2 regions of the Variovorax sp. GW460-12-1-14-LB1 genome follow, and region 2 is predicted to be linked to the other one. Evidence: riboswitches for the same ligand, from Rfam matches in the RefSeq annotation. Region 2 holds a riboswitch; the other holds the start of a gene.

Region 1 (3,389 bases), on a different contig from region 2:
GCGCTTGGCGAGCGTCATGGCTTCGGCCGCGGCCGTGGCCTCGTCGAGCATCGAGGCGTTGGCGATGGCCATGCCCGTGAGGTCGCACACCATCGTCTGGAAGTTGAGCAGGGCTTCCATGCGGCCCTGCGAGATCTCGGCCTGGTAGGGCGTGTAGGCGGTGTACCAGGCGGGGTTCTCCAGGATGTTGCGCAGGATCACGCCCGGCGTGTGCGTGCCGTAGTAGCCCTGGCCGATGAAGCTCTTGAACACCTTGTTCTTCGACGCCAGCGTCTTCAGCTCGGCCAGCGCGTCGGCCTCGGTGACCGGCGCGGGCAGGCGCATCGGCCGGGCGCGGCGGATGGCCGCGGGCACGATGCCGTCGATGAGCTCCGCGCGCGTTTCCGAGCCGATCACCGGCAGCATGCGCGCCTCGTCCGCCGCATCGATGCCGATGTGGCGGGCGAGGAATTCTTCGGCGTTCTCTAGTTCTTGCAAAGAGGGAAGGGCGGGAATCGGCATGGCGGTGAAGGCTCGGGGAGAAGGAACGAAGGTGCGAGGAAGCTGCTGTTCAGCGGATCAGGATTCGGCGGCGAACTTGTCGTAGCTGGCGGCGTCGAGCAGGGCGTCGAGCTGCGCGGGCTCGCTCAGCTTGACCTTGAAGAACCAGCCGGCGGCCAGCGGGTCGCTGTTGGCCAGCGACGGGTCGGCGCGCAGCGCTTCGTTCACTTCGGTGATCTCGCCCGACACGGGCATGAACACATCGGCGGCGGCCTTCACCGACTCGACCACACCGGCGACCTCGCCCTGCGCGAAGGTCTTGCCCACTTCAGGCAGGTCGACGAACACCACATCGCCCAGCGCGTCCTGCGCATGCACGGTGATGCCGACGGTGGCGGCGCCGCCTTCGGCCGCCACCCATTCGTGGTCCTTGGTGTATTTGATGCTCATGAAAAAACTCCTCGTGGAAAAAATGGAATCGGGATGCAGAGCCTAGCCGGGTCTGCGGGGTTCAGTGTCGGTCAGCCGCGGTAGTAGCGCGTCGGCACGAAAGGCATCGTCGACACCTCCATCGGCACCGGCTTGCCGCGCACGATGGCCTGCACGCGCGTGCCGGGCTCGGCGAAGGCGGCGGCCACGTAGCCCATGGCCACGCAGCGGTCGGCCGTGGGGCCGAGCAGGCCGCTGGTGACGGTGCCGATGTCGTGGCCTTCGAGCGACTGCAGCAGCGTGCCGTCGCGCACCGGAATGCGTTCGAGCGCCACGAGGCCGACGCGTTTGCGCGTGAGCGTCTTGTGGTCGGTGTGGCCGGCCGCGCCCGAGGCGACGGCGGCCAGCTGGGCCAGCACCTTGGCCGCGCCCGGGAAGCCGCCTTCGCGCGCACCGCCCGCGCGGCGCACCTTCTGGATGGCCCAGTTGAGCGAGGCTTCGACCGGGGTGGTGGTGGTGTCGATGTCGTTGCCGTACAGGCACAGGCCGGCTTCGAGCCGCAGCGAGTTGCGCGCGCCCAGGCCGACGGGCTTCACCTCGGGCTGTGCGAGCAGCAGGCGGGCGAGGGCGTCGGCGTCTTTTGCGGCCACCGAGATCTCGAAGCCGTCTTCGCCGGTGTAGCCGCTGCGGGTGACGAAGGCGGCGATGCCGCCGATCTGCACCGCGCCGCCGGTCATGAACACGAAGCGCTCGATGCCGGGCGACAGGCGCGCCAGCGTGGCCGCAGCCTGCGGACCTTGCAGTGCCAGCAGGGCGTGGTCGGGCAGGGGCTGCACCTGGCAGCGCGCGCCGATCTTGTCCTGGATGTGGGCGATGTCGGCCACTTTGCAGGCGCCGTTCACGATCACGAAGAGCGAGCCATTGCCTTCGTTGAAGAACATCAGGTCGTCGAGGATGCCGCCCTCGTCGTTCAGCAGCAGGCCGTAGCGCTGCTTGCCGGCGGGCAGATCGACCACATCGACGGGCATCAGGGTTTCGAAGGCGGCGGCGGCATCGGGGCCGACCAGGCGCAGCTGGCCCATGTGCGAGATGTCGAACAGGCCGGCCGCATCGCGCGTGTGCTTGTGCTCGGCCATGAGGCCGGCGGGGTACTGGACCGGCATCGAATAGCCGGCGAAGGGCACCATGCGGGCGCCCAACTCGACGTGGAGGTCGTACAGCGGGGTCTTGAGAAGTTGAGTATCCGAAGAAGCGGAAGCGGAGGAAGCGGCCACGGGGCACTCCAAAGGGGCAGTCGAAATCCATGGCTGCAACGCCACGGGCCACCCCTGCTGTCCGCTTTACCTGAGAGATTCGCCCCACGATCGGGGTTTGCTCCTTCGGTGGGCCGCATGCAATGCCACGGCCTCTCTCCAGCAAGGAAACGCCGGTGGTTGCCGGCGTCTTGTCAGTCCTTTTGCCTGAGCGTTCGGGGAACCCCTGCGCCTTCGGCGGCCCCGTCGCGCGGGGCTCTCTCCTGACCCGGCGAGTGTAGTGGATCGCGGGGCCGGGGCTGGCAGCTCAGTGCACGGTTTCCGCCGGCGGCAGCAGCTTGTCGATGCGCTCGCGCAGCGAGTCGGCGCGCTCGGGGCCGGCGGCCTTCTCGATCTCGGAGAGCATCAGTGCGGCGATGGTCAGCATGGCCTCGCGGTCACGGGCCTCGCGCAGGGCGTCGCGCATCTGGTTGGCGAAGCGCGGGTCGCGGCGCACGAACATGCGCTCGCAGATGTCGAACAGGAACATGCGCGTGGTGGCCAGCGAGCGCTTGCCGTCGAAGCTGTCGGCCGAGGTGGCGACCTGGATCGGCTCGGCGGCGGGGACGGGCGTGGGGGCCGGTGCAGGAGGCGGCGCGACCGGGCGCGCGACCTGCAGGTAGCCGCGCTGCATCAGCCCCTGGATCGCCTGCTCGGCCTCGACGCGGCTGGGGAACAGCGGGCTGAAGTCGGTCAGCGAGCGCCGGCCGTCGGCCATGAGCAGCAGGGCGCGTTCACGCTGGCTGAGCGTGCGCTGCCCGGCCTGGAGTTCGTCGCGTGCCTTCTCGGTCTTGGTGGGGAACATGGCGGCCACAGCTTTCGGAGGTCGAAGGCTGCAGCATCGTTGCAAGTGGTGACATCTTCGTGAACCATTTGCCTTACAGGGACAAGGCGGTGCGCGTCAGTTGCCCGCGCTCTCCTTGCGGATCAGCCAGCGCGGGCCCACGCGCTGCAGCTCGAGCGTCTTGCGGTCGGTCTCGGTGAGCGCGTCGGCGCTGTAGACCTGCCGGAACTGCGCGCTGGCCGAGGTGCCCTGGACGCTGATCACCAGCCCCTCGATGCCCACGCTGATGCGCGACTTGCCCGTGATGCGGGCGCGCCGGTCGGCCTCCCAGCGCTCGCGGGTCTGGCCGCGCGCGGGGGTGAAGTCGCTCGCGTAGGCGGCGAGGTAGCGCTCGACGTCGCGCG
Region 2 (3,389 bases):
TACCTCGCGACCGGGCTGGGGCATGAAGACTGGCTGTGGTCGTGCAGCCATGGTGCCGGCCGGCGCATGCGTCGGCAGGAGGTGCGCGCGATGCGGCCTGCACCCGGCGGCGCGGAAGCCAGCTGGCAGTGCGTGACCTTGCGCGAGGAGCGCCGCATCGAAGAGGCGCCGCAGGCCTACAAGCCGATCGGCGCGGTGATCGAGGCGCAGGAAAGCGCGGGGCTCATCCGCTGCGCCGTGCGGCTCAAGCCCTGGGTCACGTTCAAGGCGTGACCCGAGGGCGCGTGTCGTGTCAGCCCAGTGCGGGCTGCACGGCGCGTGGCGCGGGCGCCGGCATGCCGGCGAACGCGAAGTCGACCTCGGGCGCCAGCCCGCTCACGATGCGCGCGATCGACTTGCCCGAGCCGCAGGCGTGCGTCCAGCCGAGCGTGCCGTGGCCGGTGTTGAGGAACAGGTTCGGCAACTTGGTCTTGCCGATCAACGGCACGTTGCTCGGCGTGGCCGGGCGCAGGCCGGTCCAGAACTGCGCGCGCTCGGTGTCGCCGGCGCCGGGGAAGAGTTCTTCGACGCGCCGCACGATGGCTTCGCAGCGCACGCGGTTCAGGTCGCGGTCGTAGCCGTTGAGCTCGGCCGTGCCGGCGATGCGCAGGCGGTCGCCCGACTCGGAGGTGTAGCGCGAGAACACCAGCTTGTATTCGTCGTCGGTCAGCGAGACCTGATGCGCCTTCGATGCGTCCTTGACGGGGAGCGTCACCGAGTAGCCCTTGGCGGGGTAGATCGGCAGGCGGATGCCCAGCGGCGCGGCGTACAACGGACTCAGCGAACCCATCGCGAGCACGAAGGCATCGCCGCGGATGCGCTGGAAGCGGCCTTCGTTGTCGGTCGCCTCGACGTGGTCGATGCTGCCGCCGGCTTCGCGCAGCGCGGTCACCGTGTGGCTCATGAGGAACTTCACGCCGGCCGCCTCGGCCAGCTTCACGAGCTCGCGCGCGAAGCGGTTGGCGTCGCCCGATTCGTCTTCGGCGGTGTAGGTGGCGCCAGCGAGTTGGGGGCGGATGTGGGCGAGGGCGGGTTCGATCCTGATGGCCTCGTCGGCCGAGATGACCAGCCGCTCGCAGCCCAGGGCACGCATCTGCTCGGCGGGCGCGAGGGCGCCGTCGAATTCTTTTTGCGTTGTGTAGAAGTGCAGGATGCCTTGCGTGCGCTGGTCATAGTTCAGGCCGGTGTCTCGACGCAATTGCTGCAACATTTCCCGGCTGTATGTACCGAGACGAACGATCTGTTCGATGTTGTGGCGGGTGCGGGCGGGGGTGCATTCGCGCAAAAACTGCAGGCCCCAGAGCCACTGGCGCATGTCGGCGCGGATGCGGAACAGCAGCGGCGCATCTTCCTTGCCGAGCCATTGCAGCACCTTCAGCGGCGCGCTCGGATTGGCCCACGGCTCGGCATGGCTGACCGAGATCTGGCCGCCGTTGGCGAAGCTGGTTTCGGCGGCCGGGGTGGCCTGCCGGTCGATCACGGTCACCTCGTGGCCGAGTTGCTGGAGGTAATAGGCCGAAGTCACGCCGAGCAGGCCGGCGCCAAGAACGATCACACGCATTGCAAGTACCTTTGAGTTTGCAGCGCTTGAACGGCGGGCGTGGAGTGCTATTGAAAAAATAGCAAGCAACCGGACGACCGATGTCCAAGTTGCCGCTCCCCCTGTCCTCGGTACCTGAGAGATTCACCCTGCTGCACCCGCAGCGGGTTTGCTCCTTCGGTGCGCCACATGGCGTGGCGGCTCTCCAGACGGCTGTATCGATGAGTGCAGTACTGACCCCTTGCCGAAGTTCCTGGGCGTTGCCTGGAATTTCGTCGGGCCGACCTGAGCGTTTATGGGAGTTTGCGCCTTCGGTAGGGCCTCCGTGGAGGCCCGCTCTCCTGCAATTGTTGGCGATTGTAGGCGGGCCCCGCAAGCCGGCCAAGCCCTGTACATCGGCACTTCACACCGATGGGATAATTGAATGTTGATTTTTGGTAAAGCAAACTTTTTTCTACATGCAGGGGACTCCATGATCCTGGTTACCGGCGGCGCAGGCTTCATTGGCGCCAATTTCGTGCTCGACTGGATCGCGCAGGGCAACGAGCCCGTCGTGAACCTCGACAAGCTGACCTACGCGGGCAACCTGGAGACCCTGGCGTCGCTCAAGGGCAACGCGAACCATGTCTTCGTGCAGGGCGACATCGGCGACAGCGCGCTGCTCGATCGCCTGCTGGCCGAGCACAAACCCCGTGCCGTCGTGAACTTTGCCGCGGAATCGCACGTGGATCGTTCGATCCACGGTCCGGAAGACTTCGTGCAGACCAACGTGCTCGGCACCTTCCGCCTGCTCGAATCGGTGCGCGGCTACTGGAACGCCCTGCCGGCCGACCAGAAGGCGGCCTTCCGCTTCCTGCATGTGTCGACCGACGAGGTCTACGGCTCGCTCTCCAAGACCGACCCGGCCTTCACCGAAGAGAACAAGTACGAGCCCAACAGCCCGTACTCGGCCAGCAAGGCCGCGAGCGACCACCTCGTGCGCGCCTGGCACCACACCTACGGCCTGCCGGTGGTCACCACCAACTGCTCGAACAACTACGGCCCGTTCCACTTCCCCGAGAAGCTGATCCCGCTGATGATCGTCAACGCACTGGCCGGCAAGAACCTGCCCGTGTACGGCGACGGCATGCAGGTGCGCGACTGGCTCTACGTGAAGGACCACTGCAGCGCCATCCGCCGCGTGCTCGAGGCCGGCAAGCTCGGCGAGACCTACAACGTCGGCGGCTGGAACGAGAAGCCCAACATCGAGATCGTCAACACCGTGTGCGCGCTGCTCGACGAACTGAGCCCCCGCGCCGACGGCAAGCCGTACAAGGAACAGATCACCTACGTCACGGACCGCCCGGGCCACGACCGCCGCTACGCCATCGATGCACGCAAGCTCGAGCGCGAACTCGGCTGGAAGCCCGCCGAGACCTTCGATACCGGCATCCGCAAGACCGTCCAGTGGTACCTCGCCAACGGCGAGTGGGTGCGCAACGTGCAAAGTGGCGCCTACCGCGAATGGGTCGAGAAGCAGTACGACGCCGCACCTGCAAAGGCTTCCGCATGAAGTTGCTGCTGCTCGGCAAGGGTGGACAGGTCGGCTGGGAGTTGCAGCGCAGCCTCGCGCCGCTCGGCGAACTGGTCGCCCTGGACTTCGACAGCACCGACTTCCACGCCGACTTCAGCCGTCCCGAGCAGCTGGCTGCAACCGTGCTGGCTGTGCGCCCCGACGTCATCGTCAATGCCGCCGCGCACACCGCCGTCGACAAGGCCGAGAGCGAGCCCGACTTCGCGCGCAAGCTCAACGCCACCTCGCCCGGCGTGG

The links. Region 2 has a riboswitch for glycine ahead of AC07Y4_RS09850 (D-amino acid dehydrogenase). Riboswitches for the same ligand answer to the same signal wherever they lie in the genome.
Region 1: it holds a riboswitch for glycine, as region 2 does, so the genes downstream of both, gcvT (glycine cleavage system aminomethyltransferase GcvT) here and AC07Y4_RS09850 (D-amino acid dehydrogenase) in region 2, are expected to answer to the same signal.

What each region holds. Positions count from the first base shown of each region.
Region 1 covers NZ_JBWKYF010000024.1:57,014-60,402, forward strand. Annotated here, with positions in the region: gene gcvP (aminomethyl-transferring glycine dehydrogenase) at 1-501, opposite strand, end outside; gene gcvH (glycine cleavage system protein GcvH) at 559-930, opposite strand; gene gcvT (glycine cleavage system aminomethyltransferase GcvT) at 1,002-2,183, opposite strand; glycine riboswitch at 2,231-2,335, opposite strand; glycine riboswitch at 2,348-2,438, opposite strand; gene AC07Y4_RS14695 (hypothetical protein) at 2,470-3,006, opposite strand; gene AC07Y4_RS14700 (L,D-transpeptidase Cds6 family protein) at 3,103-3,389, opposite strand, start outside.
Region 2 covers NZ_JBWKYF010000014.1:30,322-33,710, forward strand. Annotated here, with positions in the region: gene AC07Y4_RS09845 (RtcB family protein) at 1-273, shown strand, start outside; gene AC07Y4_RS09850 (D-amino acid dehydrogenase) at 293-1,600, opposite strand; glycine riboswitch at 1,692-1,798, opposite strand; glycine riboswitch at 1,843-1,933, opposite strand; gene rfbB (dTDP-glucose 4,6-dehydratase) at 2,052-3,131, shown strand; gene rfbD (dTDP-4-dehydrorhamnose reductase) at 3,128-3,389, shown strand, end outside.